2 regions of the Enterobacter sp. JBIWA008 genome follow, and region 2 is predicted to be linked to the other one. Evidence: predicted binding sites of a transcription regulator. Region 2 holds the regulator's gene; the other holds the start of a gene.

Region 1 (5,450 bases), 1.3 Mb from region 2:
GGCACGTCTTTGAACGTGCGGCAGTAATTGGCCCACATGCTTTTCAGGATTTTGCGCAGTTTCACGATGATGCTCCATTAACTTGTTATACAACTTTATCGTCAACGCGCTCATAATATGACCGTCATCACAAAAATCAACCATTTTGTGATTATAATCACATTTTTTATTAAGGGTGTCCTGATAGCGCTCCCCTCTGTCCCGTTGCGAAGAGTGAGGGCAGATTGTCCGGCTATTCCAGGCATTGCAGCGGGCATCTGCGGGTACGATAACGTATTTCCAGCCACTCAGAGCGAACCATGAAAAGAGTCATTGTAGCCGGCACAATCCTGCTGCTCGCGGGGTGTAGTATTAACCGCCAGGCTGAAGTCAGTAGCCTCGACGCGCCGAACGGCATCGTCCGCCTCGACTACGGCCAGGCAGTGCTGCAAAATGCGTATTCCGATGAGTATGTGAATAACAGCACGGCGGCAAAAGCGTGTCAGAGCATGGGGTATGCCACCGCCTCAGCCTATGGTCAGCCCATTAAAACCTGCACTCTGACGAGCGGCTCTTTGTGCCTGAACGAGAGCGTGACTATCCAGTATAAATGTATGGGATACGCCGTTAATCCTAAGTCAAATAATCCGTGGTATTAATCGAAACTGCCAGCAGGTGCTGGCAGTTTATTTCATTACGAACAAAAACAATTCTCATTAATAAATTATAAAAACCGCCAATGCGTTTTATTCCCATTCGTATTTTAAATAAAAAATAAAAATTTTACGTTTTGCAAATAATTAAATAACAAATTATAGTGTCGCTCATTGTGAACCAGAAATAATAATCCGGAGCGTCACCATGCTGAAAACTGAAATGATCGACAAGCTCAACGCGCAAATGAACCTTGAGCTTTTTTCATCCCTGCTCTACCAGCAGATGAGCGCCTGGTGCAGCTACCACAGTTTCGAGGGCGCTGCCGCGTTTCTGCGTCGTCACGCTCAGGAAGAGATGACCCACATGCAGCGTCTGTTTGATTATCTGACAGATACGGGCAGCCTGCCGCGCATTGAAACCGTGACATCACCCTTTGCTGAGTATAATTCTCTCGATGAACTGTTCCGCGCCACCTACGAGCACGAGCAGCTGATCACGCAGAAAATTAACGAACTGGTTCATGCGGCGATGACCAGCCAGGATTATCCAACCTTTAATTTCCTGCAGTGGTACGTCGCTGAGCAACACGAAGAAGAGAAGCTGTTTAAATCCGTGCTGGATAAATTATCTCTGGTAGGGAAATCCGGCGAAGGTCTTTACTTTATTGATAAAGAACTTTCCACTCTTGATACGCAGAATTAATATCAATGCGGTGCTGGTTTCCGGCACCGCGTTAATTTACCTTCCCTCCCCCGCCTGAAACACGCCTTTTATTCCCTGTTCGCTTTGTTTACGTCACGCCTGAGCGTCGCCACGCGTCACAGGAGTAGCAGCAGCGCAATACGTAAACCTTTCATTACACACCTTGTAACGGTGGTTTGACGAATTACCCCTTTTGCCTTACTCTGCGCCGCAGATTTATTCGCGATTAAGCATCGTTGTAGAGGAAAGCGTGAAAAACAGAACTCTGGGAAGTATTTTTATTGTCGCCGGAACGACAATTGGCGCAGGAATGCTGGCAATGCCCCTGGCAGCCGCGGGCGTGGGATTTGGCATGACCCTGCTGCTGCTGGGCACGCTCTGGGCGCTGATGTGTTATACCGCCCTGCTGCTGCTTGAGGTTTACCAGCACGTCCCCGCCGACACCGGTCTGGGTTCGCTTGCGGCGCGCTATCTCGGACGCTACGGCCAGTGGATAACCGGCTTTAGCATGATGTTCCTGATGTATGCCCTGACCGCCGCCTATATCAGCGGCGCCGGGGAGCTCATCGCCTCCAGCGTCAACGACTGGTCTGGCTCTGACATTACCCCAGCGACGGGGGCTATCTTCTTTGCGCTCATCGGCGGCGGCGTGGTCTGCGTGGGGACATCGCTGGTCGATCTGTTTAACCGTTTTCTGTTCAGCGCCAAAATTCTCTTCCTGATTGTCATGCTGGTGCTGCTGGCGCCGCACGTGCACAAGGTCAACCTGCTGACGCTGCCGCTGGAAAAAGGGCTGGCGCTTTCCGCGATCCCGGTCATTTTCACCTCGTTTGGCTTCCACGGCAGCGTGCCGAGCATCGTCAGCTATATGAACGGCGATATCCGCAAGCTGCGCCGCGTCTTTGTTATCGGCAGCGCAATCCCGCTGATCGCCTATATTTTCTGGCAGCTGGTGACGCTGGGCAGCATTGACTCTTCAACCTTTATTGGGCTGATGGCGCAACACGCTGGCCTGAACGGTTTTCTGCTGGCGCTGCGCGAGGTCGTCACCTCCCCGCACGTGGAGCTGGCGGTGCACCTGTTTGCTGACCTGGCGCTGGCAACCTCGTTCCTGGGGGTCGCGCTCGGCCTGTTTGATTATCTGGCTGACCTGTTCCAGCGTCGCAATACCGCGGCCGGACGGTTGCAGACGGGCGCAATCACCTTCCTGCCGCCGCTGGCGTTCGCGCTGTTTTACCCACGCGGGTTTGTGATGGCGCTGGGGTACGCTGGGGTGGCGCTCTCTATTCTGGCCCTGCTGCTCCCTTCCCTGCTGGCGTGGAAAAGCCGCCAGCAGCATCCTCAGCAGGGATATCGCGTGGCGGGCGGAAAACCGCTGCTGTGCATTGTATTTGGCTGCGGGGTGGTGATTATTCTGGTGCAGATGTTGATTGCGGCCGGAATGCTGCCGGAAGTGGGTTAAATAAAAAAGGGGCTATCATCAGCCCCTTTTTTTTCAGTGCAAATAGCAGCTCTTAAACTTCTTCCCGCTGCCGCAAGGACACGGATCGTTACGCCCGACCTTCGTGCCGTTCACCGTCGGCTTCTTCACTTCCGGCTGCTGCGGGTTGTTAACCCAGTATTGATATAAACGCAGTGCCGCAGGCTGGATGCTCTCGATGCTGGCGATATACTCCTCTTCGGACAGTTCATCCAGCTTTTCGCTGTTCTCTTCCGTCCCGTGCAGGGCAATCACGTCAAGATCGGCCTTCAGGGCTTCCGGCAAGGCTGACCAGTCCGTCAGCGCCACACCGCGCATGTAGCCATAACACCACTCTTCCACCACGGTATAGCTCTCACCGTCAACGTCGTTATAACCGAACATCGGTTCAAACTGATCCGGGTACTCGCTCAGGCGCTCGGCAATATCGTTCATATGCTTAAAGCAGAGATCGATAAAACGGTTCATCTCGCGATCGTTTTTCCAGCGCGGAATGTACTTCTCGCCGCCCCACACCGCCACCAGCCAGGCATCTGGCTCAACGACAACAGGACCGGAAAGCACTGCGGTAAGCATGCCGTCCAGTTCGGACACGTCAATCACGGACGCGTCATCATGACCGTAAGACATTAACGTCTCTTCAAGCCACGCCATTTCGCTTTCATTCAATGGGCCTTCAGTCATCGCTGATACTCCTGCAAAAAAGGAAACGATCCTAACACATATCTCACGCCTCTCCGGGCTGAAGTTTAGGTCTTTATTGCTGCAAAAACGTGCAAATCGTGACCTTTGCACAACTTATGGGCTTTATTGTTAACGATATGTGATCTCCGCTGTAATTTCTTCTCCTCCCGTAAGGCGGCATAACGCGGCGCTCTATACTCAAACATGTCGCATGCTCGTCAATGGGTTAACCATTCTGGCAACGTTTTTGCTTAACGTTCTTCGCGCGCCCCTGCGCAGGGAAATCTCGCCGTAATATGCAGGATGCCGTCTGTATCTTGTTCGTTTAGTGCATTTTGTTCTTGCTCGTGTTTCGGATTGGCTGCGCCGTCGGGCGTTCGGGTTTACGCCGTGGTGCAAAAACCTCTTTGCTAAGGAACATAATAATGTCGCTGAAATTTATCAGAACTCCTCTTTCTCTTGTGTTGGCCAGTTGCCTGGTGACGGCGTTTTCCGCCCGGGCAGATATTGTGATTGGCGTGGCCGGGCCGTTCACGGGTCCGAATGCCACCTATGGCGATCAGTACTGGCACGGCGCAACGCAGGCCGCTGAAGACATTAATGCCGCAGGCGGCATTAACGGCGAGAAGATCAAACTGGTTCAGGGGGATGATGCCTGTGAGCCCAAGCAGGCCGTGGCCGTCGCCAACCGTTTAGTTGACCAGGATAAAGTCAACGCCGTGGTCGGCCATTTCTGCTCCTCTTCCACAATGCCCGCCTCCGAGGTGTATAGCGACGCAGGCATTATTGCGATTACACCCGGCTCAACTAACCCGCTGATCACCGAACGCGGCATGAGCGATATTTTCCGCATGTGCGGACGCGACGATCAGCAGGGTCAGGTTGCCAGCGACTTCATCATCGACAAGCTGAAAGCCAGGCGCGTGGTGATTATTCACGATAAAGACACCTACGGTCAGGGTCTGGCTGACGCCACCAAAGCGGCGCTGGCGAAACGCGGGGTTCAGGATGTGATGTATGAGGGGTTATCTCGCGGTGAAAAAGACTTTAACGCGCTGGTGACGAAGATCGGCGCGCAAAAACCGGACGTCGTGTTCTTCGGTGGCTGTCACCCGGAAGCCGGTCCGCTGGTTCGCCAGATGCGCGAACAGGGCGTGCAGGCGAAATTCTTCTCCGGCGACTGTATTGTCAACGAAGAGATGGTGACCGCCGCGGGGGGCCCGCAATACACGAACGGCATTTACATGACCTTCGGTAAAGATCCGCGCCTTATCCCGGACGGTAAAGCGGTTATCGAGAAATTCCGCGCCGGTAAATTCGAACCGGAAGGTTACACCCTTTACTCCTATGCCTCAGTACAGGCCATTGCCGCGGCCTTCAAGGCCACCGGTGGCAAGGACTCCGCCAAAGCCAGCGAATGGCTGAAAGCCAATTCCGTCGACACGGTAATGGGCAAAAAAGCCTGGGACAGCAAAGGCGATCTGAAAGTGTCTGACTACGTGGTTTACCAGTGGGACGACAAAGGCAAATATAAGGAAGTGCAGTAACGGGACGGAGTCACGCTCAACGTCGACGGGCCTGCCCGTCGGCGCGTAATAAACATCAGGCTGCGCGGCTCGCGCAGCCTATAAAACGAGCGCGCTAAGATGAGTACATTCTTCCTGCAACAGTTAATTAATGGCTTAACGCTGGGCTCCGTCTACGGCCTGATCGCCATCGGCTACACCATGGTGTACGGCATTATCGGCATGATCAATTTCGCCCACGGCGAAGTGTATATGATTTCCGCCTATCTCTGCGCCATCGGCCTGGCGCTGCTCTCTTTCTTCGGTCTGCAGTCTTTTCCGCTGCTGATCCTCGGCACGCTGGCGTTCACCATCGTGGTAACCGGGGTGTACGGCTGGACCATCGAGCGTATCGCCTACAAACCGCTGCGCAACTCCACGCG
Region 2 (5,450 bases):
GCGTCGACCTTGTCGCAGCAGACGGCCAAAAATCTGTTTCTGTGGGATGGTCGAAGCTGGGTGCGAAAAGGGCTGGAAGCGGGGTTAACTCTGGGGATGGAAACGGTCTGGAGCAAAAAACGTATTCTGACCGTCTATCTCAATGTGGCTGAGTTTGGCGACGGTATTTTTGGCGTGGAAGCTGCCGCACAGCGGTATTTCAATAAGCCGGCCAGCCGTCTGAGCATGTCAGAAGCAGCGCTATTGGCCGCTGTTTTACCGAATCCTATCCGCTTTAAAGCCAGTGCTCCATCAGGTTACGTGCGAAGCCGTCAGGCGTGGATTTTGCGCCAGATGAATCAGCTCGGCGGAGAGGGGTTTATGCAGCGTAATAATCTTATGTAGGGCGGGTAAGCGCAGCGCCACCCGCCGAATGGGTGAACGTTAGTCTTCGTCAAAGCCAGCGTTAAACAGGGCAATCACCGCCGCCAGCGCTTCCTCTTCCTGAGGACCGGTGGCTTCTACTTCAATCTGGCGCCCTTTGGCGGAATCCAGCATCAGCAGAGCGATCACGCTGTTGGCCTCCGCTTCGGTACCTTCGTCATTCCGCAGCAGAACTTCCGCATCGAAACCCTGCATCAGCTCAAACAGTTTCATCGCCGGGCGTGCATGCATACCCAGCTTATTGGTGATCTCAACGGTCTGTTTTACGGTCATGTTTTACGTTTTTCCAGCGTGCGATGACGGGACTGAACGTTCTTCCCGCGCGAGCGGAAATAGTCGGCCAGCTGTTCGGCGATATAAACCGAACGATGTTTACCGCCGGTACAGCCAATCGCCACCGTCAGGTAGCTACGATTGTTTGTCTCCAGCATAGGTAACCATAGCTCAAGGTAGCTTCGCGTCTGGTAGATAAAATTGTGAACTTCTGTGTGCCTGTCGAGGAAGGCCGCGACGGGTTTATCCAGACCGGTCATTGGACGCAGTTTCGGATCCCAGTGCGGGTTCGGCAGGAAGCGCACGTCGAAAACATAATCCGCATCAATCGGGATACCGTGCTTGAAGCCAAAGGATTCGAACACAATCGTCAGTTCGCGCTCGCGTTTACCCAACAGCCGGGTACGTAGCATTTCCGCCAGCTCGTGAACGGACATCTCAGAGGTATCGACAATCAGGTCGGCACGAGAACGCAGCGGCTCCAGCAGATCGCTCTCTTCATCGATAGCACTCTCCAGAGAGAGGTTCTTACTGGAAAGCGGGTGCAAACGACGGGTATCGCTGTAGCGGCGGATCAGGGTATTACGGTCTGCATCGAGGAACAGCAGCTGAGGCGAGAACGCGTCAGGCAGGTTGCTCATGGCCTGTTCGAAGATCTCTGGCGATTCCGGCATGTTACGGACGTCGATACTGACGGCGGCAGAGGTTTGTCTCTCTGCAAGCGTGCGGGCCAGGTCAGGCAATAACACGACCGGCAGGTTATCGACGCAATAAAAACCCATGTCTTCCAGCGCGCGCAGAGCAACGGATTTCCCCGACCCTGAACGGCCACTGACAATCATCAGCACCATGTTCCGTTTCTCCTCAGGACAACAGATGTGAAGGCCATCTCCTGGTTATGCATCATCCTGATTGCCTTCTGCTTCAGTGATAATTTGATAGAGCTCTTCATCACTTTGGGCCGAGCGCAGTCGACGGCAAATAGTTTTATCGGCCAGACGTTTTGCGACCAGCGACAGCGTATGCAGATGGGTTTTCGTCTGATCGGCAGGTACCAGCAGCGCGAAGAGGAGATCGACGGGCTGGTTATCAATGGCATCAAAAGCGATGGGTGTTTCAAGCTGCACAAACACACCCACGGCACGCAGGGTATCCTCTTCCAGTTTGCCGTGCGGGATCGCGATGCCGTTGCCGATACCGGTACTGCCCATTTTTTCACGGGTCAGAATCGCTTCGAACACCACCTGCGGCGGCAGACCCAGCTGTTTTGCAGCCAGTTCACTGATGATCTCCAGCGCACGTTTTTTGCTCTGGCAGTGAACCGCACTGCGGGTACATTCCTGGTTAAGGACATTGCTCAGTTGAAGAGCGGAATCGTTGTTCATCATAATTTCACCTAAGCGCTAACTGTACAAATGGCCTGTTGTGTTTCACAACAGGCCTTCCTGCACCCGTTAACTGCCCGGACAATTAGTGTTGTTTCAGTTTATCTTTATGTTTATTGAGCTGTCGTGCAAGCTTATCAATTAAGCCGTCGATAGCCGCGTACATGTCTTGCCCTTCCGCACTGGCATGCAGTTCACCCCCGTTAACATGCAGGGTGGCATCCGAGATATGAGTCACTTTCTCCACTTTCAACACAATATAGACCTGATTGATCCTTTCGAAATACTGCTCGAGTTTTGCAAACTTCGCGTTCACGAAGTCGCGTAAAGCCTCAGTAATTTCGACGTTTTGTCCAGTGATGTTGAGCTGCATAGTGTCTTCCTTATCGGTTGTGTCAGACCAGCTGTTTACGCTGGTTGGACGGCGGAATGGATAAAGACTCTCGATACTTCGCAACAGTACGTCGTGCCACCATAATACCCTGATCGGACAGCATGGTGGTTAACTTACTGTCGCTTAGTGGCTTCGCGGGGTTCTCCGCGGCGATCAACTTCTTCACCAGGGCACGAATGGCCGTTGACGACGCTTCACCGCCGCCCTCGGTATTCACATGGCTGGAGAAAAAATACTTAAGCTCAAAAATACCGCGTGGACTGTGCAGATACTTCTGCGTGGTGACACGGGAAATGGTTGATTCATGCATTTCGACGGCCTGGGCGATATCCGCCAGCACCATCGGTTTCATATACTCTTCGCCCTGCTCAAAGAAAGCCTGCTGCTGTTCGACAATACAGCGGCTGACGCGTAGCAGCGTATCATTTCGGCTCTCCAGACTTTTGATCAGCCATCGCGCTTCCTGAAGATTGCTACGAATATATTGATTGTCGGAGTCGTTACGCGCGCTGGTGCACATGGAGGCATACTGCTGATTGATTTGCAGGCGAGGGATGCTGTCTGAGTTCAGTTCAACGACCCAGCGGTCATTATGTTTTCTGACCAGTACGTCCGGAATGACGTATTCGGGCTCGCTGGTCTGGATCGACTGTCCCGGGCGCGGATCGAGCGACTGGATCAGATTCACCGCTTCTTTCAGCACCTCTTCTTTCAGGCGCGTGACGCGCATCAGGGAGCGGAAATCGTGGTTGGCCAACAGATCCAGATGATCGCTGATGATTAAGCGCGCCTCGTCGAGCCATGGCGTCTCTTTGCTGAATTGAGAAAGCTGGATCAGCAGGCAGTCACGCAGATCTTTTGCGGCCACGCCTATCGGATCGAAACGCTGGATGCGCTTCAGTACGGCTTCAACTTCCTCAAGCTCAATCTCGTCGTCGCCCATGCTTTCCAGAATATCGTCCAGCGTGACGGTCAAATAGCCGGTGTCGTCAACGGCATCGACAATTGACGTGGCAATCGCGCGGTCGGTATCGGAGAAGGGAGTCAGCTCCACCTGCCACATCAGGTAATCCTGCAGCGACTGGGTGGTTTCGCCCTGATAGACCGGTAGCTCATCATCCTGGTAGTCTGCACGCGTACCGGAAGGGGTTCCGGCGGTGTAAATTTCATCCCAGCTTGCATCCAGCGGTAGCTCGTCGGGCATCTCTTTTTGTTCGAGTGCATCCGCGGTGTCGAGCGCTTCTGTATCCTGAGATTGCTGGGTATCTACCTCGTCATGAAGATCGGTTTGTTCCAGCAGGGGGTTGCTGTCCAGCGCCTGCTGGAGCTCCTGCTGAAGTTCTAACGTGGACAGTTGCAACAGGCGAATTGCCTGCTGTAGCTGCGGCGTCATCGCCAGTTGTTGGCTGAGCCTTAATTGCAAACCTTGCTTCATGTTCAGAGCATTTTTCTCCGGTTCGGCGTTACGTTACCTCTACCCTATCAGAGTCGGAAGTCTTCCCCAAGATAGACGCGCTTAACATGATCGTCTTCGAGGATCTGCTGCGGCGTACCGTGGGCGATCAGATTGCCCTGGCTCACAATATACGCGCGTTCACATACGGCCAGCGTTTCACGGACGTTATGGTCGGTGATCAGTACGCCAAGACCGCTGTCACGCAGGTGCTCAATGATACGTTTAATGTCGATAACCGAGATCGGGTCAACGCCAGCAAACGGTTCATCCAGAAGGATAAATTTCGGGTTTGCGGCCAGCGCACGCGCAATCTCAACGCGACGGCGTTCACCCCCGGAGAGTGCCTGACCAAGGCTGTCGCGCAGATGCTCAATGTGGAACTCTTCCATCAGCTCGTTGGCACGATCCTGACGCTGTTCGCTGGTCAGATCGTTACGAATTTGCAGGACCGCCATCAGGTTGTCGTAAACGCTGAGACGACGGAAAATGGAGGCTTCCTGCGGCAGATAGCCGATCCCGCGACGCGCGCGCGCGTGCAGAGGCAGAAGGCTAATATCTTCATCATCAATGATAATGTTGCCGGCATCGCGCGGCACAATGCCAACGACCATGTAGAAGGTGGTGGTTTTACCCGCACCGTTAGGGCCAAGCAGCCCTACAATTTCGCCGGAGTTGACGGTCAGACTGACATCTTCTACGACACGGCGGCCCTTATAGGCCTTAGCGAGATTCTTTGCAGTTAATGTTGCCATAACGAATTAGTTACTCTTCTTCTGTGCCGGGGCCTGGCCTTTGCCTTTGTCCTGCAGCTGCGACGGAACCAGTACGGTCGTGACGCGTTTGCCTTTCTCGCTGGAGGCCTGCATTTTTTGCTCTTTCACCAGATAGGTAATCTGGTCGCCGGTAATGTTGCTATCCAACTGTTCCAGATACGCGTTTCCGGTCAGGATGACCAGGTCCTTCGCCAGCTCATAATGCATGTGCGTGGCGCGGCCTTTCACCGGCTTGCCGTTGTCCTGCATTTGATAGAAGGTCGCCGGATTACCATAGCCATCGATAATCTCTTTGCCCTGCTCGCCACCCGGACGGGTCACGACCACTTTGTCGGCGTTAATTTTGATGGTGCCCTGGGTCATGACGACGTTACCCGTGAAGGTGACGACGTTGCCCTGCATATCGAGAGACTGGGTATCGGACTCGATATGGATCGGTTGGTCGGTATCGCCCGTTACAGCAAGCGCGGGGAGACTGGTCGCCAGCATCGCGCTGGCGATAATTACTTTAAGGCTGAGTTTGTTTGTTTTGAATTTCATAGGAGGTTCTAACCTTTTCAATCAGCTCGGCGTTCTTGCTGCGTAAGTTCCCGCGCATTCTCAAACCGCTGGAATTAAATGTTGTGCCATACAGTGTGACCAGATCCTGCGAGGTCACGTCCTGGGTTACCAGGTTAATCTGGGCATTATCCGTCGTAATTTTTCGCAGTTGCGAGTCAGCGGTCAGGGCGTTGACTTCAACATGG

Evidence for each region. The regulator sigma-54, encoded in region 2, starts transcription at its own class of promoters, with help from an activator protein. The targets are predictions, from matches to a motif close to GTTGGCACANNTTTCGCTNT.
Region 1: a site for sigma-54 is predicted at 3,737-3,756, ahead of KGP24_RS14350 (branched-chain amino acid ABC transporter substrate-binding protein). Genes of this name have one in related genera too.

The regions. Positions count from the first base shown of each region.
Region 1 is NZ_CP074149.1:2,969,960-2,975,409, forward strand. It holds gene azuC (stress response protein AzuC) at 1-65, opposite strand, end outside; gene yecR (YecR family lipoprotein) at 300-638, shown strand; gene ftnA (non-heme ferritin) at 841-1,338, shown strand; gene tyrP (tyrosine transporter TyrP) at 1,649-2,800, shown strand; gene KGP24_RS14345 (YecA family protein) at 2,834-3,502, opposite strand; gene KGP24_RS14350 (branched-chain amino acid ABC transporter substrate-binding protein) at 3,928-5,049, shown strand; gene KGP24_RS14355 (branched-chain amino acid ABC transporter permease LivH) at 5,149-5,450, shown strand, end outside.
Region 2 is NZ_CP074149.1:4,296,344-4,301,793, reverse strand. It holds gene mtgA (monofunctional biosynthetic peptidoglycan transglycosylase) at 1-384, shown strand, start outside; gene npr (PTS phosphocarrier protein NPr) at 424-696, opposite strand; gene rapZ (RNase adapter RapZ) at 693-1,547, opposite strand; gene ptsN (PTS IIA-like nitrogen regulatory protein PtsN) at 1,593-2,084, opposite strand; gene hpf (ribosome hibernation promoting factor) at 2,167-2,454, opposite strand; gene rpoN (RNA polymerase factor sigma-54) at 2,477-3,910, opposite strand; gene lptB (LPS export ABC transporter ATP-binding protein) at 3,958-4,683, opposite strand; gene lptA (lipopolysaccharide ABC transporter substrate-binding protein LptA) at 4,690-5,244, opposite strand; gene lptC (LPS export ABC transporter periplasmic protein LptC) at 5,213-5,450, opposite strand, start outside.